One region of the Aestuariimicrobium sp. Y1814 genome, then DNA from elsewhere that is predicted to be linked to it. Evidence: predicted binding sites of a transcription regulator. Region 1 holds the regulator's gene; each other region holds the start of a gene.
What was found. The regulator LexA, encoded in region 1, represses DNA repair genes until DNA is damaged. The targets are predictions, from matches to a motif close to TCGAACANNTGTTCGA.

Region 1 (5,094 bases):
CGTTGTCCACCCCGGCGCGAGTGTAGGTCTTCACGACACGGTCGATGAGGTCCTTGAGGCTGGTCTCGCGAGCCTCGGTGCCCAGCGCCCCACGGAAGTACTTGGTGGTGACGATGGTCGAGGCGTTGATGCTCCAGAAGTCAGGGAACTCGACCCCACGCTGCTCGAAGACGGTCTCGCCCGTCTTCCAGTTGGTCTGGACGATGTCGCGCTTCTCCCAGGTGATCTCGTCGTAGGGGTGCACACCCTCAGTGGTGAACACCCGCTCGATGGTCAGTCCGGCCCGCTTGCGGGTTGAGGTGCGGCGCGCCGTCCGCGTGGTCTCGGTCATGGGGGGGTCTCCTGTGTATCGGTGGGGGCAGTAACGATGGTGCAGGCAGGCACTGACAAAAGTGGGGCCGGCTGCGCGGTGTCTGGTCAGGTGGTGGCGGGTTCCTGCATGCGCGCGATCTCCTCCAGGAAGTCGTCGACGCACTGGTAGTGCTTGTACACCGAGGCGAAGCGCAGGTAGGCCACCGGGTCGAGCTCGCTCAGCGGGCCGAGGATGGCCACGCCGACCTCGTCGGTGGGCACCTCGGCCTGTCCGCTGGCCCGCAGCGCCTCTTCGACGCGCTGGCCGAGCTTGGCCAGGTCGGCCTCGGTGACCGGGCGGCCCTTGCAGGCCTTGCGGACACCGGAGATGACCTTGTCGCGGCTGAAGGGCTCAACGACGCCGCTCTTCTTGACGACCACCAGTTGCATTTGCTCGATGGTCGTGAAGCGGCGCTCGCACGCGGGGCACTGGCGGCGACGGCGAATGCTGGCGCCCTCGTCGGCCGAGCGTGAGTCCAGCACCCGGGAGTCGGTGTGACGGCAGTAGGGGCAGTGCACGGCGATCTCCCTTCCCTGTGGTGCAGGTGCTGGCTGTGGGCAACTTGTGGACGGCGTGTGTACGAACAACCACAAGCTGTGGATGAACCACATCGGTGTAACTACTAGATGTAGAGACTATAGACATGAGCGACCACCACATCAAGGGCGCGACACGCACACCTTCAGCAAACTCGTGGAGCCAGACCGGGCCAGGGTTCAGGGCAGGCCGATGGTCAGCGAACCGAACACGTTCCTGACCAGCATGAACACCGCCGCGGTCACACCGACGACCCAGTAGAGCCGCTTCTCGGTGATCCGGCCCCAACGGCGGGGCCACCTCAGTTTCGGCCCGCCGAACAGCTCGACCACCCAGGCCAGGCTGAGCAGGGCCAGCAGGATGCCGCCGACGAACAGCAGTGGGTTCCACGCGAAGGCGGCGCCCAGATCACCCCCGAGGGCGCTGGCGACCATCCGGCTGCCGCCGCACAGTGGGCAGTAGATGCCGAGCTTGACCAGGCCGCACTCGAACCCGACGCCGGTGACGGCGTACAGGCCACCGATGCCCAAGCCGACCGCGCCGAGCATGCCCACCCGGCGCAGGGCATGCGCCGGCGAGAAGGGGTGCGAGGGGTTCTCGAGCACCGGAAACACGGGAGTGGTTGCCACCCAGCCATCCTCCCACAGCACCTTTCACCTCACCGGGGGTTCTCAGGAAGACAGACTCGTTGAAGCCGCGACATTGAGACCCTCCCCCGCTAGATTTGGTCTCGTTCGCACGCACCACCTGGTCGAGCACTGCGAAAACACCGAACTTGGAGAACCCTCATGAGCAACAACTGGAACGAGCCGAATGCACCGCAGGGCGGTGACGGCGGGGCAGACCAGAACTGGAACCAGGCCGGCAGCGCCGACCAGCCCTGGACTGATCCCACCCAGGGCAGCCAGCCCAGCGCCGACCAGCCTTGGACTGATCCCACCCAGGGCAGCCAGCCCAGCGCCAACTCGTCGTGGGACCAGAGCCAGGCCTCGGCAAACCAGGGTTGGGATGCCAACGCTGGCCAGCAGGCCGGTGGCTGGGACCAGAGCCAGGCCTCGGCGAACCAGGGTTGGGACCAGAGCCAGCAGGCAGGCGGCTGGGACCCCAACGCGGGCCAGCAGGGCTACAACCCCGGCCCGGCCGGCGGTGCCGCCTACGGCGCCCCGGGCTACGGCGCCCCGCCCGCGGCCCCCGGTGCCAACATCGGCCCGCTCGGCATGCCGCTGGCCAGCTTCGGCAAGCGCGCCTACGGTTGGCTGTTCGACTTCCTGCTGCCCGGCTTCGTGATCAGCTTCATCGTAAGCCTGATCTTCCGCCCCGAGGTCACCTCGACCAGCGGTGGCGTCACCGTCACCCAGACCAACAACATCCCCAGCATCATCGGCAGCCTGCTGCTGTACCTCGCGCTGTCCTACGTCAGCGCCAAGACCGGTCAGACCTGGGGCCGCAAGATCGCCAAGACCCAGCTGGTCGGTGAGGACGGCCAGCCCATCGGTCTGGGCAAGAGCTTCATCCGCTACATCGCCCACTACGTCGACTCGATCATCTGCATGATCGGTTGGCTCTTCCCGATCTGGGACAGCAAGCGCCAGACGCTCGCCGACAAGATCATGAAGACCTACGTCCTCGACGTGTCGCAGTCCGGGCCGATCAACGTCCAGCAGTGAACTGATCCGACTGCGGAACACTCCGCGAACACCAGCGGCGGCCCCGCCCTTGAGGCTGGGGCGCCGCTGTTGTTGTTCGCCCCTTGTTGTGCGTCGGGTACTCAGCGGTGGCCGCTCAGGGCTGGCCCACCACCACGGGCTGTGCTGCCGGCGCCTCGGTCGGCTGGCTGACCGCCCAGAGGCCCTGCACGAGCACGACCAGGCCGAACAGGAAGACCAGCGCCACGGCCACCATGATCGCCAGCAGACTGGCATCGCTGGGGCCGCTCGCGGCGCGGGGCACAGAGCACGCCCGCACCGACGATGCGGTGGCCAGGCGGGCCGGACGCCGACGGGGTGACGCCTGGGTCGACGGCTGAGCCATGGGCTGGGTGAGTCGGACCCGGGCCGGGCGGACTGCGGCACCGGTCTCGCGGGTGAGGGTTGCTGCGCTCATGTGATCCTCCTGGGAAGGCCGCCCTGCACATCCTGCAACGCGGTTCGAACACCTGTTCGATCAGGACTCTACTGGCAACCAGCCCAGCAATCAAACATTTGTTCGACATCGGGTCGCTCGACCAGCAGCTGACCCCAGTCGACCAGGCCCCACTGACAAAACTTGCGACACACTCGATTGTGTCGAACAGGTGTTTGAATTGTGGGGCCGGGCAGGCTAGCGTAGGAGCATGGCTGATGATTCGACCCGCGACACCCCCCGACGTGCTGCGACTCCCCGTCGCGCCCAGAAGTCGACCCGGGGGCCGGGTCGTCCCAGCAACGCCGCCGTCGCCGCCGAACTCGGCACCGTGCACGCCCTGCCCGACGGCCCCGCCGACCAGGAGGGCCTGACTGCCCGCCAGCGGGTGATCCTCGAGGTCATCCGCGATGCCGTCGCCGCCCAGGGCTACCCGCCGAGCATCCGCGAGATGGGTGAGGCGGTCGGCCTGGCCAGCCCGAGCAGCGTCTCCCACCAGCTGAAGGCGTTGGAGGCCAAGGGCTTCCTGCGTCGGGACCCTCATCGTCCGCGCGCCCTCGAGGTGCACCTGCCGCCCTCGATGGCGACCCCGTCAGCGGCCCCCGAGCGCCTGCACCAGGTCACCGAGGACGAGGTCGACGACCCGACCGGGATCAACGATGCCCAGCCCACCGGGGTGGCGGTGCCGGTGGTCGGCCGTATCGCCGCCGGTGGTCCGATCCTGGCCGAGGAGCATGTCGAGGACGTGTTCGCCATGCCGCGCCAGCTCGTCGGCGAGGGAGTGCACTTCATGCTCGAGGTGAAGGGTGACTCGATGGTCGATGCGGCCATCTGTGACGGGGACTGGGTTGTGGTGCGCAAGCAGGACACCGCGGTCAACGGCGACATCGTGGCTGCGTTGCTCGACGACGAAGCCACCGTCAAGACTTTCAAGCGCAAGGACGGCAAGGTGTGGCTGATGCCGCACAACCCGGACTACAGCCCGATCGACGGCACCTACGCCTCCGTGATGGGCAAGGTGGTGGCGGTCATCCGCAAGGTGGGCTGAGCCCCACCCCTCAGCCGCGCGACTCCCGTCAGTCGCGTGCTTCCTGCAACCTGCGCAGCGCCTGGACCGCGACCTCACGGTCGGTGGTCATCCAGTAGTTGGGCATGGACGAGCGCAGGTAGGACCCGTAGCGGGCGGTGACCAGCCGCGGGTCCAGCACCGCGATCACACCCCGGTCGGTGGCCCGCCGGATCAGCCGCCCACTCCCCTGCGCCAGCAACAGGCCGGCGTGGGCTGCGGCCACCGACATGAACCCGTTCCCACCGGCCTGCGCCACCGCCTGCTGCCGGGCCTGCATCAGCGGGTCATCCGGGCGTGGGAAGGGGATCTTGTCCATGATCACCAGCTCGCAGGTGTCACCGGGCACATCGATGCCCTGCCACAAAGAAAGAGTCCCGAACAGGCTGGTCTGCGGGTCGGCCACGAACTGGCTGGTCAACTCCGACAACTGGGCATCGCCCTGGCACAGGATCTTCAACTGCGGCAGCTGCTCGCGCACGTGGTTGGCGGCCTCGACCGCATTGCGCTGGGAGGCGAACAGCCCCAGGGTACGCCCGCCCGCGGCCCACACGAGTTCGGCGATCTCGGCCAGTAGTTCGGCGGCCATGCCGTCGCGTTGCGGCTTGGGCAGGTCTGCCCCGACATAGAGGATGCCCTGCTTGGGGTAGTCGAACGGCGAGCCGACATCAAGCCCGGCCCATGCCCAGCGGCCCTCGTCCCCGTCGACGACCTGGGTGGCATCAGCCACCTGTTCCTTGCGGCTGAGCCCGACGCTGGCGGCGATGTTCTCGAAGTTCCCGCCGACGGTCATGGTGGCCGAGGTGAGTACGGTCGGACGTTCCCCGAAGACCTTCTCCCGCATGAGGCCGGCCACCGACAGCGGCGCGACATGTGCCCAGCGGCCGAACCGTTCCCGTTCGGAGACCCAGATGACGTCCTGGGTGTTCAGGGCGGCCATCCGCTCGGCGATGTCGAAGACCTCCTTGACTGCGGCCGCGGACTGCGACTTCTCGGCGTCGTCACCGCGCACCGTGGC
Region 2 (5,094 bases), on a different contig from region 1:
AGACCGGATCGTCACCACCCTGGGGTCCTACGTGCGCGGGACTGCGGCAGTGGCGGCGGTGGACGCGATCGGCATCCTGATCGGTCTGCTCATCCTGCGGGTGCCGCTGGCCATCCCGCTGGCGGTGCTGGTCTTCCTGCTGGCGTTCATCCCGATCGTCGGCGCCACCCTGGCCGGCATCCTCGCCGCGCTGGTGGCGCTGGTGACCAACGGCCTGACCAACGCCCTCATCGTGGTGGGCGTGGTCGTCCTGGTCAACCAGCTCGAAGGCAACCTGCTGCAGCCGGTGCTGATGGGACGATCAATGAAGCTGCACGCGTTCGTGATCCTGATCGCCCTGACCATCGGCACCGTGCTCGGCGGCATCGTGGGAGCCGTGCTGGCCGTCCCGCTCACCGCCGCGCTGTGGGGCGCCATCAACGTCTGGGACGGCCCCGACACCCCGCCCTGGTGGGCGCGCGCCAAGATCACCACCAGCGACTGAGGTCTGGGGCTGGAGGGTTCGCGACCTCGGGGTCAGGCGGGTATTCGGTCGCTGCCCGGCGGCGCGGGTGGTTCGGGGCCGGCCCCGGGTGCCCCTGGTGATTCGGGTGGTTGGGGTTCGGGGTGTTCGGCGGTGTTGAAGTAGACCGCGCCGAGGTCGAGGCGTTCCCCGCGGATCCCGACCCGTATCGGTTCCGGCCGGCCCGCGACCACCCGCAGTGGTTGCTTCGGCATGCCGTAGCCGATGTACTTGCCGACCCTGCCACTACCACCGGTGAACACCAACCCATCCACCCGACCAGGGTCACCAGAGATGCTGTACTCACCCAGGTGCACCTGCCGATGATGCAACGGGCACAAGGAGACCAGGTTGTCCGGGTCGGTCGGCCCACCATCCTTCCAATGCACCAGGTGATGATTCTCCAGGAACCCGCCCACCCCGCACCCGGGGTAACGACACCCACGGTCCCGGTCCTCCACCAACACCCGCGTGCGGTCCGGCACGATCCGCAACGACCTGCCCACCGCCACCGGCACACTTTGGGTTTCCCACACCGGCTTCACACTCCCACCGCAGGTGTAGCGGTCCAACAACACCCCCGGCACGGCACCCTTCTCCTGCACCCATCCACTGCCATCAGTGGACAGGTGCAACACCACCTTGTACAACTCCCGCCGCGACCCCGAGGACACACCCCGCAGGGACCGGGCGGCGACCTCCACCAACCCCTCCGCCAGGCTGACCCGAGGGTTCCCCGCAGTGAACAACGAGTCCTTCGCCTCCCGGATCGCCTGCTCCACCAACGCCCCCTCCACCGCCGTGGTCGAGAACCGCAACGTGAACCTGCCCCCGAACGACGACATCACCAGTTCCGTCGGCTGCTGCGCCAGGGTCGAACGAGGTTCCTCCCGGGCCGGCTGCACCCGCTCGAACGGGTAGCGGGCAGTCACCCTGCGCAACTGCGACACGGTCAAAACCTCACCCAACCGCGCCACCTCCGCCACCGACCGGTCCGGCACATGCTCAGCGATCGGCATCGCCTGGTCCAACGTCATCCGACCCTGCGCCATCAAACCGGTCACCGGCTCCAAACCCGCACCACGCTCAGCGACCCGCACCAACGCCCGCGCCTGCCCAGCCGACACCCCCGCATAGACCTGCAACCAGTGCTCCGGGGACTTCACCCCGTCACCAGCCCACCCCGACCCCGCCAACAACTCCCGAGTCAGTTCCACCAGACCGGCCTGCGCCTGGGCAAGCTCACCCGCGAGCCGTCCCGCCCGCTTCGTCCAAGCACCCCACCGATCCATGTATATATAGTACACACGTTCGAAACCATGGACAAGAGGCCACCGACCAGAAGGGCGTCGACGTGGTGCTCGACCACATCGCCGGGCAGACCTTCGCCGAGTGCCTGCCGCCCCGGCGATCGACGGCCGCGTGGTCAACATCGGACGACTCGCCGGTCCTGCCTCGAACATCGATCTCGATGCCCTGTCGTCCCGCCATCTGACGGTGCACGGAGTGTCGTTCGAGTTCTCGCGCCACCAGCAGTCCGTGCCGAGCCTGGCTGGGCTCGAGGCCGAGGTGCTGCCGGCCGTGGGTCGCGGCGAGGTCCGCCCGATCATCGACAGCACCTACCCCATCGAGGACGTTGAGCAGGCCACGGACCGCCTGCGCTCGGGGATCACCACCTGCCCAACCCCCGGGACGGACACGGGCCGCTCGGCGAGCACGAACTCGGGACCGCGCCCGGACATCAGGACGCGCATGGTGTCAGTCACTTGGCCTCCTCACGTCGTCACCCTCCACCCTGTCCCGGGATGCACGACGTCGGGAGAGGAAGGTTTCACCCGGGGAAGGCTTCCTCCCCCTCAGGCCCAGCGAGGACCGACCGCTTGAGCTCAGCCGCGCGGGGTCGCGACCGCTTCCTTGAGGGCGGCGGCCGGCTTGAACGCCACGGCCTTGCTGGCCGGGATCTCGATGGCCTCGCCGGTCTGCGGGTTGCGCCCGGCGCGTGCGGACCGGTCGCGCACCTCGAAGGTGCCGAATCCCGCGATGGTGACCCGGTCGCCGCCCGCCAGGGCATCGCTGATCACGGCCAGCACGGCGTCGACCGCTCCTTCTGCCGCCCTGGCGTCGAGGTCGGACGAGGCAGCCACGCTGTCGATGAGTCCACGCTTGTTCATGCAGTTCTCCTGTGTTCTCGCCCCGGGATGTGCCCGGAACGCTTCTAATGAGATCAGTTCTCATCCTACACGCCGTCATCGCGCACTAGACCCCACTGAACCACCCGCCGAGACCCGCGCCGTGCGCACAGCCACCCAGCAGTGTGCATCGACTGGACCGGAACGGACGCCGAGCGGCCATCCAAGCCGGGTCGATGCACCCTCACCCTGCTGGGCGCCCAGGGCTGCAGTGCCCCGGACGCCCAGCACCGTGAGGATCTACCCGCCGATCACCACACGTTCGGATCCACCGCGCTCCTGTCGAACATGTCCAGGGAGCCGTCCCCGTCGAAGTCGTAGCGCGCTACCGGGATCATCACAGCCCCGCCGTTCGAGGATCGGGCCCCGCTCCACGACCTGGCCTGGAGGCCCGGCCGGTTGTGGAAGTCGACCAGGGTATCGAGTTGACCGTCGAGGTTCGTGTCGACCTCGGCGATGTCGAAGCCACCGTCGTGGTCCATGTCCGAGAACCTGACCTCGAAGTACCCATCGAGGTTCGCGTCGTACCAGACCGTCTCGTAGAGGCCGTTGCCGTCGAGGTCATGCATCGTGTAATCGAAGTGGCCGTCGCCGTTGCGGTCCCCCACCACGCTTTCGTAGCGGCCATCACCGTCGAAGTCGACCAGATAGTACATCGTTGATGCCGAGGCGTTCATGACGCCGCCTCCCACCAGCAGAGCAACCGACGCGATCAATACGCCGAGCAGCTTGATGGCCACACCCTTGAGATTCATGGAATTCAGACGAAACGACGTTTCAGAAGGTTCCCTCGGATGCACCGGGTGCTCAGGCCCCTCGCTCTGGGCCACAGCCACCCAGCAGTGTGCATCAACTCGGCTGGAATCGGCTCTGGGCGGCTACCCGACCCCGGTCGATGCACGTTGCTGGGGGCAAGTACGGATCCAGCCGGCTCACGAGGCTCCGAGGGCACCGGCCAGTCGCCAGAAGCCCACGCCGAGGCTGGCGACGTCGATGCCTCACCGGGGATCGGATCGTCGGGCGCTGTGACGCGGACCTCGTGACCTGCGTCCTGCAGCGCCGCGGCGAGGCCGAAGAACGGCTCGACGTCCCCTCGGCTCCCGGCCGTGGCCAGCAGGACCCGTCGGTGGCGACGAGCCGAGGACGCGTTAGGCATCGTCGTCTCCGATACGTGCCATATCCCGGTCTGGCTGCCCGTCCTCGTTCATGTCCGCGTTGCGGGCTTTGCGGGCGTCCCATCGCAGCATCATCGCGGCGGAGGTCGCGGCGAGCAGGGTGCCGATCAGGATCGCGATCTTCGCCCCGTCGGTGTGCTCGGTGTCGGGGAACGACAGTTCCGCGATCAGCAGGGACACGGTGAATCCGATTCCCGTCAGAAGCCCCACGGGGAGGAGATCGCGGCTGCCGATCGCGTCGGGCAGGCGCAACGGGGTGAGCTTGGTGACCAGCGCAGTCATGCCCAGCACGCCGAGGAGCTTTCCGAGCACGAGCCCGGCGACGATGGCGAGCACGACCGGCTGGCCGAGGATCGCCGCGGGCCCCTCGCCTTCGACCAGAGACACACCGGCGGAGAAGAACGCGAACACGGGCAGGGCGATGCCGGAGGAGAACGGGCGGATCGCGTCATCGAGCCGGTGGGTTCGCGGCTCCGGCTCGCCGTGGATGATCCGGGCAGGGACGGTGAAGCCGAGGAGGACTCCGGCGATGGTCGCGTGCACGCCGGATGCGTGCATGAACCCCCATGCGGCCAGAGCGAGCGGGACGAGAAGCCACCACTGCGGGCGCCGCATGCGCACCATGACACCGAAGAGGACCACGAGTCCGAGAGCGCACGCCAGGGCGATGATGTCGATCCCGGTCGTGTAGAAGACCGCGATCACCACGATCGCTAGCAGGTCGTCGACCACGGCCAGCGTGAGCAGGAAGGTTCGCAGCGCCCGCGGCAGACCGCGGCCGAAGATTGCCAGCACGGCGAGAGCGAACGCGATGTCGGTGGCGGTCGGGATCGCCCACCCGTGCAGGGCTTCCCGGTCGCCGGAGACGAGGATCACACCCACGAAGAACACGGCCGGCAGGATCATCCCGCCCACCGCGGCCAGGACGGGAACGGCCGCCTCCCGGGGCCGGCGAAGGCTCCCGGCGACGAGTTCGTGTTTGAGTTCGACGCCGACGACGAAGAAGAACACCGCCAGCAGGCCGTCGGCCGCCCAGGTCGACAACGAGAGGTCGAGATGAAGGGCGGCGGGACCGATGGTGATGTCCGACAAGGCAGTGTAGGAGTCATGCCAGGGCGAGTTGGCCCAGAGGAGAGCGAGGGCGGCTGCGGCCATTAGCAGGAATCCGCTGGTGGTCTCGAGCGTCACCCATCGCCGCACACGGCTGCGGGCGTCACTAACACGGGTC
Region 3 (5,094 bases), 260 kb from region 1:
GACGCCGTCGTGCTGGCGATCGGGTCGACCAAGGCCCGCGACCTGCCGGTGCCCGGGCGTGAACTGGCAGGCATTCACCAGGCGATGGAGTTCCTGCCGCAGGCGAACCGTGCTGCGCTGGGCCAGGAGGTCGAGAACCAGATCACGGCCGAGGGCAAGCACGTGGTGATCATCGGCGGTGGCGACACCGGTGCCGACTGCCTGGGCACCTCGACCCGTCAGGGTGCGGCCTCGGTCACCCAGCTCGAGATCATGCCCACCCCGCCCGATGAGCGCCCCGCGCACCAGCCGTGGCCGACCTACCCGATGATCATGCGGGTCAGCTCGGCCCACGAGGAGGGCGGCGAGCGGACCTACTCGGTCTCGACGAGTGAGTTCGTGGGTGACGAGCAGGGCCGGGTGAAGTCGCTGAAGCTGCACGAGGTCACCTTCGACCAGGGCAAGTTCGTGCCGGTGCCCGGGTCGGAGCGCGAGATCCCCGCTGACCTGGTGCTGCTGGCCATGGGCTTCACCGGCCCTGAGACGGACTCGGTGGTCGACCAGCTGGGCGTGGAGCTCGACGAGCGCGGCAACATTGCCCGCGACGAGTCGTACGCCACCAACGTGCCCGGCGTCTTCGTCTGCGGTGACGCCGGCCGCGGCCAGTCGTTGATCGTCTGGGCGATTGCCGAGGGACGATCGGCTGCCCGCGGGGTCGACGAGTTCCTGATGGGCACCTCGGTGCTGCCGCGGCCCATCGGCCCCCAGGAGCGCCAGCTGCTGGCGTGAGTTCTCAGGCGGCGGGGGAGTCCTCTCCGTCATCGGGGCGGGGCAGGATGCGTCCGGTGGGGTCTTCGACCAGCCAGGTGTGGCTGCGCGTGACCAGGTAGCCGAAGCGGAGTGGCGAGCGCCACAGGAAGGTGCCCGGTAGCGGCTGGCTGAGGTGCCAGCCGCCGTGGGTCTTCGCCCGGTGGACCTTCCGTGACAGCGGGGCCAGGTTGTCCGGCCGGGTCAGGGGTTCCTGTCCGGCCGGGGTCGGCCGCCACGGGATGGTGTGGTCCAGGTCGAGCCCCCGGGAGGGTCGCTGGGAGAACGGGAACGCCTCGTGGGTGTTGCGCAGCGTGACCCATTCCCGCATCCGGGCCGGCACCTCGTAGGAGTCGGAGGTGGCGAGCTGGTCGGGGTGCAGCACTGGGCGCACGGTGACTCTCGTGTTGCCGTTGAGTTCCTTGACCCAGTCGGCCAGCAGCCCACCGGCCTTCTCGACCCGCATCAGCCCTTCGCCGGCGCGCAGGGTGGCTTCGGACAGGTGCACGAAGAGCTGGGCGCGGGGCAGCAACTGCTCGGGGTCGACCGTGACCGTTCCACAGGTGTGGCCTCGCTGCCCTCGGGCCGGGCAGTCGGGGTCGAACCCGTCGCCTCCCCAGGTCATCAGGCGTTCGGTGCCGGCCAGCACGGGGCTCTCCTCGGGGATGAACCGGTACTCGTCGGCGTATTCCGCATACAGCCGGAACTCCTCGGCCTCGGCACGGCACTTGGCGAGGAAGGCATCATTCAGGGCGACCAGCTTCTGCCGGGCGCCGGTGGCGCTGAACTCCGCGCGGGCGAACCTTTCCTGCGACGGGCGCTGGTCAAGCGCCGGCCTCGGCTTGCGCTTCGGTCTCGGCGGTGGTGGCAGGCCTGGCACGGCCTGTGGTGCGGCGTCGGATCCCATCCGGAGCACCTCGCCACGTCGTCTAGTATCGAACAGTTGTACTATTAGCTCAACTACGGGGACGCCACACAAGCCCACCGCCAGATCTGTGGACAACTATTTTCGGCGCATACCAACTGTTCCGGTGTCGGACTTGTCGGTGGACGGGGTTAGGCTGGGTCACCGTCGTCACGGATGGGGAGGGAAACCTGCATGGACCAGTTCGTCCACCTGCACTGCCACACGGACTTCTCGATGCTCGACGGAGCGGCCCGGGTGGCCGACCTCACCCAGAAGGCGGCCGGGCTGGGGATGCCGGCCATCGCGATGACCGACCACGGCAACCTCTATGGCGCCTACGAGTTCTACAAGGCCGCGAAGAAGGCCGAGATCAAGCCCATCATCGGGCTGGAGGCCTACCTCACCCCCAAGACCCACCGCAGCGAACGCAAGCGCGTCCAGTTCGGTGACGGCACCGGCGACGACGTGGCGTCCAAGGGCGCCTACACCCACATGACCATGTGGAGCGAGAACACCGAGGGCATGCACAACCTGTTCCGGCTGAGCACCCGCTCGAGCCTCGAGGGGTTCTTCTACAAGCCGCGCGCCGACCGGGAACTGCTCAACCAGTACTCCCAGGGCCTGCTGGCCACCACCGGCTGCCCCTCGGGTGAGGTGCAGACCTACCTGCGCCTGGGCCAGTTCGACAACGCCGTCGAATCGGCCGCCGAATTCGAGGACATCTTCGGCAAGGGCAACTTCTTCGTCGAGCTGATGGACCACGGCCTCGACATCGAGACCAATGTGCGTGACGACCTTCTGCGGCTGGCCAAGAAGCTGAACCTGCCGCTGGTCGCCACCAACGACCTGCACTACGTCGGCAAGGACGACGCCCACGCCCACGACACGCTGCTGTGCGTCTCGGCCGGCGCCCGCTTCGACACCCCCGGACGATTCAAGTTCAACGGCTCGGGCTACTACCTGAAGTCGGCCGAGCAGATGCGCCAGCTGTTCAGCAACCTGCCCGAGGCCTGCGACAACACCCTGGCGATCGCCGAACGCTGCCAGACCGAGTTCACCGAGGGCATGGGCACCTACATGCCCAAGTTCCCGGTGCCCGAGGGTGAGACGGAGGACTCCTGGTTCGTCAAGGAGGTCCGGGCCGGGCTGGCCCGCCGCTACCCGGACGGTGTGCCCGCCGAGGTCACCGAGCGGGCGCGCTTCGAGTACGAGATCATCCTGAAGATGGGCTTCGCCGGCTACTTCCTGGTGGTGGCCGACTTCATCAACTGGTCCAAGGAGAACGGCATCCGTGTCGGTCCCGGACGAGGCTCCGGTGCAGGGTCCATGTGCGCCTACGCCCTGCGCATCACCGACCTCGACCCGATCGAGCACGGCCTGCTGTTCGAACGCTTCCTCAACCCCGAGCGGGTCTCGATGCCCGACTTCGACATCGACTTCGACGACCGTCGCCGCGGCGAGGTGATCGCCTACGTCACCAACAAGTACGGCTCCGACCGGGTCAGCCAGATCATCACCTACGGCACCATCAAGGCCAAGCAGGCCGTCAAGGACTCCGCCCGGGTGCTCGACATGCCCTACTCGATCGGCGACCAGATCACCAAGGCCATGCCGGCCGCGGTGATGGGCAAGGACGTCCCGCTGCCCGAGTTGTTCAACCCCGACCATGACCGCTACGCCGAGGGCCGCGAGTTCCGCGAGCTGTACGAGTCCAATGCCGATGTCGCCCGGGTGGTCGACACGGCCAGGGGCATCGAGGGCCTCAAGCGGCAGTGGGGTGTGCACGCCGCCGGCGTGATCATGAGCTCCGAGCCGCTGATCGACATCATCCCGCTGATGAAGCGCGAGCAGGACGGCGCCATCATCACGCAGTTCGACTACCCGGGTTGTGAGTCACTGGGCCTGATCAAGATGGACTTCCTGGGCCTGCGCAACCTGACGGTGCTCGACGACGCCCTGCGCAACATCACCAGCAACCGTGGCGTCGACGTCGTCCTGGAAGACCTGCCGATGGACGACGCGGCCACCTTCGAACTGCTCCAGCGCGGCGACACCCTGGGCGTTTTCCAGCTCGACGGCGGCCCCATGCGTTCGCTGCTGCGCTCGATGCGGCCCGACAAGTTCGAAGACATCTCGGCCGTCGGTGCGCTGTATCGTCCGGGCCCGATGGGCGCCGACTCGCACAACAAGTACGCCCGCCGCAAGACCGGCCGGGAACCGATCACCCCGCTGCACCCCGAGCTCGAGGAACCACTGGCCGACATCCTGGGTGAGACCTACGGCCTGATCGTCTACCAGGAACAGGTGATGGCGATCGCCCAGAAGCTGGCCGGCTACACCCTCGGCAGCGCCGACATGCTGCGCCGGGCCATGGGCAAGAAGAAGAAGAAGGAACTGGACGCCCAGTACGAGGTGTTCCGCGCCGGCATGGCCGAACGCGGCTACTCACACGAGGCGATGCAGACCGTCTGGGACGTCCTGCTGCCGTTCTCGGACTATGCGTTCAACAAGTCCCACTCGGCGGCCTACGGGCTGGTCTCATACTGGACGGCGTACCTGAAGGCGAACTACCCGACCGAATACATGGCGGCGCTGCTGCAGTCGGTCAAGGACGACAAGGACAAGCTGGCCATCTACCTGGCCGAGTGCCGCCACATGGGAATCCAGGTGCTGCCGCCCGACGTGAACGAGTCCGAGGCGATGTTCACCGCCGTCGGTGATGCCATCCGCTTCGGCCTCTCGGGCATCCGCAACGTCGGCCACCACGTCGTCGACGGCATCGTGGCCGCCCGGCAGGAACATGGGCCGGCCGCGAACTTCGGCGAGTTCCTCGACCACGTGCCGCTGGTGGTGTGCAACAAGCGCATGGTCGAGTCCCTGATCAAGGCCGGTGCCTTCGACTCGATGAACCACCCGCGCCGGGCACTGATGGAGGTCTACGAGCAGGCCATCGACGCGGTGATCACCCTCAAGCGCAACGAGGCCAACGGCCAGGACGACCTGTTCGGTGCCTTCGGCGGCGCCGACGAGCAGGAGTCGGTCAACCAGCATGCCGAGGTGCCCGAACTGCCCGAGTGGGAGAAGGCGACCAGGCTGGCCTTCGAGCGCGAGATGCTGGGCCTCTACGTCTCCGACCACCCGCTGCAGGGGCTCGAACACGTGCTCCAGCGCCACCGGGACCATTCCCTGGGTGCGGTGGCGTCCCCGGACGGTCCCCCCGAAGGGGCGGTCGTCACCATCTGCGGCATGGTCACCCAGTTGACCCGCAAGCAGACCAAGACCGGTCAGATCTGGGCGATCCTGAACGTCGAGGACCTCGACGGCAGCGTCGAGGTGATGGTCTTCTCGCGGACCTACGAACAGGTCGCCATGCAACTGGCCACCGACGTCGTGGTCAAGGT
Region 4 (5,094 bases), on a different contig from region 1:
GGGCCGTCCGGGACGAGTTGTCTGCGGCGGCCATCGTGGGTTGGTCCGGGCGGCCTGAGCTGCGGGCGGTGCTCGAGGCCCTGGACCTCAGCACCCTGGACGCTGACCAGCGCGCCGGGTTCGAGGAGGAACGCAGTCGGAGTGCGGCGCTCGAGGCCGCGGTGCGCACCCAGGCCAGCCACATCCGTTGAGAGCCGTCATGTCGACGCGGATGCCTAGTCTGTGGGCATGATCACCACGCTGGCCATCCACGGCTACCGCTCGCTGCGCGAACTGGTGCTCCCGCTGGCACCGATGACGCTGGTCACCGGGCCGAACGGAGCGGGCAAGTCGAGCCTCTACCGGGCGCTGCGACTGCTGGCCGCCACGGCCGAGGGCGGCGTGGTCGCCCCGCTGGCCCACGACGGCGGCCTCGAGAGGGTGCTGTGGGCCGGCCCCGAGATCATCTCCGGTGGCATGCGTCGCGGCGAGGTGCCCGTCGAGGGTGCGGCCCGCCGCAAGAAGCCGGTCAGCCTGATGCTCGGGTTCACCACCGACGACCTCGGCTACCTGATCGACATCGGCCTGCCGCCCGTGGGGCACAGCCTGTTCGTGCACGACCCGGTCATCAAGCGCGAAGAGCTCTTCGTCCCACCGCTGTTCCGGCCGGCCGGTGCCCTGGTCCGCCGCAAGGGCGCCACCGTCACGCTCATCGGCGAGCGCGGCAGCCGACCGGTACTGGACGACCTGTCGACGCGCACCAGCATGCTCGCCGAACTCGCCGACCCTCAGGAGTACCCGGAACTGCGCCTGATGCGGCGCACCGTTTCGTCGTGGCGCTTCTACGACAGCTTCCGCACCGACACCCAGGCGCCGGCCCGCGAGAGTTGCGTCGGCACCTGGACCCCCGTGCTGGCCCCTGATGGCCATGACCTCGCCGCCGCCTACGCCACGGTCGCCGAGTCGGCCTGGGGCGGGCCGCTGGTCGAGGCCATCGACCAGGCCTTCCCGGGGACGACGGTCTCCGTGGCCGCCACCTCCGAGGGCAGGTTCGGGCTGGTTGTCCAGCAGCCGGGGATGCTGCGCCCCCTGACTGCGGCCGAGCTGAGCGACGGCACCCTGCGGTTCCTGCTGCTGGCTGTGGCGCTGCTCAGCCCGCAACCACCCAGCCTGCTGGTCCTCAATGAGCCCGAGACCAGCCTGCACCCGCACGCGCTGCCGATCCTGGCTGAGCTGATCTCCCGGGTGGCCGAGCGCACCCAGGTCATCATCGTGAGCCATGCCCAGGACCTGATCCGCCCGCTGGTCGAGGCCGGCGGCGAAGAGCGCGTCGTCCACCACCACCTGGTCAAGAACACCGGTGAGACCCTCATCGAGGGGCAGGGCCTGCTGACCACCCCGACGTGGAACTGGGGCAGCCGCTGACGTCGTGGCGTGCTCGGGTCAGGCGGCGGGTGCCCGGTCGGTGCCCGGTGGCGCGGGTGGTTCGGGGCCTGCCCCGGGCTGCGCGCCGGGTGGTGGGGGTTCGGGGTCAACGGGGTGTTCGGCACTGTTGAAGTAGACCGCGCCGAGGTCGAGGCGTTCCCCGCGGATCCCGACCCGTATCGGTTCCGGCCGGCCTGCCAGCACTCGGAGTGGTTGTTTCGGCATGCCGTAGCCGATGTACTTGCCGACCCTGCCACTACCCCCGGTGAACACCAACCCATCCACCCGACCAGGGTCACCAGAGATGCTGTACTCACCCAGGTGCACCTGCCGATGATGCAACGGGCACAAGGAGACCAGGTTGTCCGGGTCGGTCGGCCCACCATCCTTCCAATGCACCAGGTGATGATTCTCCAGGAACCCACCCACCCCGCACCCGGGGTAACGACACCCACGGTCCCGGTCCTCCACCAACACCCGCGTGCGGTCCGGCACGATCCGCAACGACCTGCCCACCGCCACCGGCACACTCTGGGTTTCCCACACCGGCTCCAAACCCGCACCACGCTCAGCGACCCGCACCAACGCCCGCGCCTGCCCAGCCGACACCCCCGCATAGACCTGCAACCAGTGCTCCGGGGACTTCACCCCGTCACCAGCCCACCCCGACCCCGCCAACAACTCCCGAGTCAGTTCCACCAGACCGGCCTGCGCCTGGGCAAGCTCACCCGCGAGCCGTCCCGCCCGCTTCGTCCAAGCACCCCACCGATCCATGTATATATAGTACACATGTTCGAAACCATGGACAAGACCCTGGGCTCAAGAAACCCTCGAACAGTCAGCGAATCGGCCAACTTGAATGTTCAACTCCCGTACCCCCCTTCCCAGGATTTGATCCGTGAGGCAGACTGGCAGTGCAGTTGAGGCGGGATGAGGCGAAAGACTTCCTGAAGGTTTATCGAAACCTCGTTTCCCGGCTTGGCAGCACCCCAGGGGACCGGCCTAGGCTGGTTCCTACCAGGTCGACATCGACCTCCCACGATCCTCGTGGTTGATTCATCACCTTGGCGGGGATGAATAGCGCTAGGCGCGCCGCGGGGGAGTGTGCGTGGCCCTTCTCTGAGGGGATGAGGGGCCACGCACATCACCTTCGCCCACTTCTCAGATCGCAGCGCTTTCGCGCCGCACCGCGCCCACGCAGGACCCTCAGCCCAGCATCGCCCGCGCCAACCGCAGTGCCGCCTCCTTGTCGAGCAGCTGGTTCCCGTTGCCGCACTTCGGTGAGACCACGCACGCCGGGCAGCCCGATTCACATTCACAGGTCGCCAACCGCTCCGCCACCGCCCGCAACCACGGCTCGGCCGCCTCGAAGGCCCGCTCGGCGAAACCCGCCCCACCTGGGGTGCCGTCATGCACGAAGATCGTCGCCTCCCCGGTGTCGGGATGCAGCGGCGTCGACAGCCCGCCGAGGTCCCACCGGTCACACGGGGCGAACAGGCCCAGCAGGCCGATCGCCGTGTGCTCCAGGGCATGCGCAGCCGCCCCCAGCCCCAGGCCCTCCAGCCCCACCTCCGTGCACAGGCCGGCCGGGATCGTCCACCACATCGACCGGGTCACCATGGTGTGCTCGGGCAGGTCCAGCGGGGTCTGGTCCCAGACCTGGCTGGTCCGCTCGTCGCGGCGCAGGTACCCGGTCACCCGACTCGTCTGGCGCACGTCACCCAGGTGCAGCAGCACCCCCGACGGGCCGAAGGGCGCCGACTGCTTCGTCCGCAACACCTGCAGGTCGCTGACCTCGACCGGCTGGGTCCAGTAGTGGGGGCTGACGGGGTGCACCAGCGCCTGGGCCACCTCCGGCAGGTACTCATCGACTAGCCACTGCTCGCCCTGGTGCAGGTAGATCGCCCCGGGGTGCACGGTGCGGTCGGCCGCAGCGGCATCGACCTGGCCGATGATCCGCCCGGTCGACTCCTCGATGACCTGCACCGCCGCCCCGGTCATCGAGCGCAGGTTGATCCTGTCGACAGCCCGGTCGGGGCGGGTCCAGAACCACGTGTCACCGCGGCGGCGCAGCACCCCCTGGCGCTCGGCATGCTCGACCAACGAGACCATCCCCGCGCCGAACCAGCGTTCGTCCGCCGTGGTCAACGGCAGTTCCTGGGCGGCCGCAGCCAGGTGCGGACCGAGCACGTGCGGGTTCTCGGGGAACAAGATCGTGCGTTCCACCGGCGCCCCCAGCACCAGGTCGGGGTGCTGCACCAGGTACTGGTCGCGCGGGTCCTCCCCGGCCAGCATCACCACCAACGCGTCCCGGTCGCCGCGCCCGGCTCGTCCGGCCTGCTGCCACAGCGACGCCATCGTCCCGGGGAAGCCGGCCACCAGCACCGCATCCATCCCCGAGATGTCCACGCCCAGCTCGAGCGCATTGGTGGCTGCCACCCCGGCCAGTTCGCCGGTGTGCAGGGCCGACTCCAGGCGCCGCCGGTCACCGGCCAGGTAGCCCGACCGGTACGACGCCACCTTCGCCCCGGAGGCCACCGCCTCCGTCGCCCGGGCAGCCACCAGTTCGGCCTGGGTCCTGGAGCCCACGAAGGCGATGGTCTGGCGACCCTGGTCGACCAACCGGGCCAGCACCTCAGCCGCCTCGCGATGCACGCTGCCCTCGGGTTGCCACAGCAGCACATCGCGCGCGGGGCGCGGTGAGGCATCGGCATCGACCACGGCCACCGAGGGCTCCCCGATCAGGGCGCCACCAGAGGCTCCCGCATCGGTGGCGGTGGCGCTGGCCAGCACGAAGGTGGGGTCCGCCCCGTGGTGGGCGCAGACCCGCCGCAGCCGGCGCAGCACCTGTGCCACCTGCGCCCCGAACACCCCGCGGTAGCGATGCGCCTCATCGACCACGACATAACGCAGCGACCCCAGCAACCCGGCCCACCGGTGGTGCTGCGGCAGTACCGACAGGTGCAGCATGTCGGGGTTGGTCAGCACGAACTCGGCATGGTCACGGGCCAACCGGCGCTCGGCCTGGTCGGAGTCCCCGTCCAGCGTGGCAACCCGCCAACCCGGTGGCCCCACCTGCTTCGCGGCCCGGAACTGGTCGTGCGCCAACGCCTTGGTCGGCGACAGGTACAAGGCAGTGTGCGGCCGGGCCGAGGTGATCCGGTGGCGCCGATCGCCCACCGGGCGACCCAGCGAGGGTTCGGACGATGCAGTCGCTGCCATCACCGCCATCAGGTAGGCCAGCGACTTGCCCGAGGCGGTCGAGGTGCAGATCGCCGCGTGGGTGCCCGCATGGACGAGGTCGGCCAGTTCGGTCTGGTGCCGCCAGGGGGCCTCGATCCCGGCAGCGGTCACCGAGGCACGCACATCGTCGGGCAGCCAGGCCGGCCACGCCGTCACCTGCCCCGCCCGGGCCGGGCGATGATCATGGTGCACGACCCGCTCATCACCTGCCAGCCACTCCGGAAAGCCCACGCCCCGAAGCATGCCACGGCCCACCGACACGATCGTCCGAGGCACACACCCGCAGCCCGCGCTCGCCCCGATCCGGCACACTGGCACCCATGACCGCCACCAGCCGCCCGCCGCACGAGACCCCACTGCTGGACGAGGCGGCCACCGCCCACCTGCGAGCTGCCCTCACCGAGATCGGCTACACCGTCGACCAGGTCCTCGAACGCATCGGCGAAG

Region 2: the regulator LexA is predicted to act here: its motif matches at 1,802-1,817, upstream of ACQE3C_RS05200 (HNH endonuclease signature motif containing protein).
Region 3: the regulator LexA is predicted to act here: its motif matches at 1,722-1,737, upstream of ACQE3C_RS00515 (HNH endonuclease signature motif containing protein).
Region 4: the regulator LexA is predicted to act here: its motif matches at 2,186-2,201, upstream of ACQE3C_RS06915 (HNH endonuclease signature motif containing protein).

What each region holds. Positions count from the first base shown of each region.
Region 1 covers NZ_JBNJRW010000001.1:360,058-365,151, forward strand. The annotation lists gene ACQE3C_RS01770 (vitamin B12-dependent ribonucleotide reductase) at 1-331, opposite strand, end outside; gene nrdR (transcriptional regulator NrdR) at 418-870, opposite strand; gene ACQE3C_RS01780 (DUF2752 domain-containing protein) at 1,069-1,518, opposite strand; gene ACQE3C_RS01785 (RDD family protein) at 1,678-2,556, shown strand; gene ACQE3C_RS01790 (hypothetical protein) at 2,672-2,992, opposite strand; gene lexA (transcriptional repressor LexA) at 3,222-4,058, shown strand; gene ACQE3C_RS01800 (ATP-dependent DNA helicase) at 4,087-5,094, opposite strand, start outside.
Region 2 covers NZ_JBNJRW010000003.1:219,050-224,143, reverse strand. The annotation lists gene ACQE3C_RS05205 (AI-2E family transporter) at 1-484, shown strand, start outside; gene ACQE3C_RS05200 (HNH endonuclease signature motif containing protein) at 517-1,794, opposite strand; gene ACQE3C_RS05195 (zinc-binding dehydrogenase) at 1,895-2,386, shown strand; gene ACQE3C_RS05190 (HU family DNA-binding protein) at 2,389-2,673, opposite strand; gene ACQE3C_RS05185 (hypothetical protein) at 2,943-3,446, opposite strand; gene ACQE3C_RS05180 (glycosyltransferase) at 3,452-3,847, opposite strand; gene nhaA (Na+/H+ antiporter NhaA) at 3,840-5,094, opposite strand, start outside.
Region 3 covers NZ_JBNJRW010000001.1:103,486-108,579, forward strand. The annotation lists gene ACQE3C_RS00510 (glutamate synthase subunit beta) at 1-768, shown strand, start outside; gene ACQE3C_RS00515 (HNH endonuclease signature motif containing protein) at 773-1,693, opposite strand; gene dnaE (DNA polymerase III subunit alpha) at 1,886-5,094, shown strand, end outside.
Region 4 covers NZ_JBNJRW010000004.1:234,112-239,205, reverse strand. The annotation lists gene ACQE3C_RS06925 (YhfZ family protein) at 1-191, shown strand, start outside; gene ACQE3C_RS06920 (AAA family ATPase) at 229-1,404, shown strand; gene ACQE3C_RS06915 (HNH endonuclease signature motif containing protein) at 1,423-2,178, opposite strand; gene ACQE3C_RS06910 (DEAD/DEAH box helicase) at 2,611-4,878, opposite strand; gene ACQE3C_RS06905 (DUF7059 domain-containing protein) at 4,968-5,094, shown strand, end outside.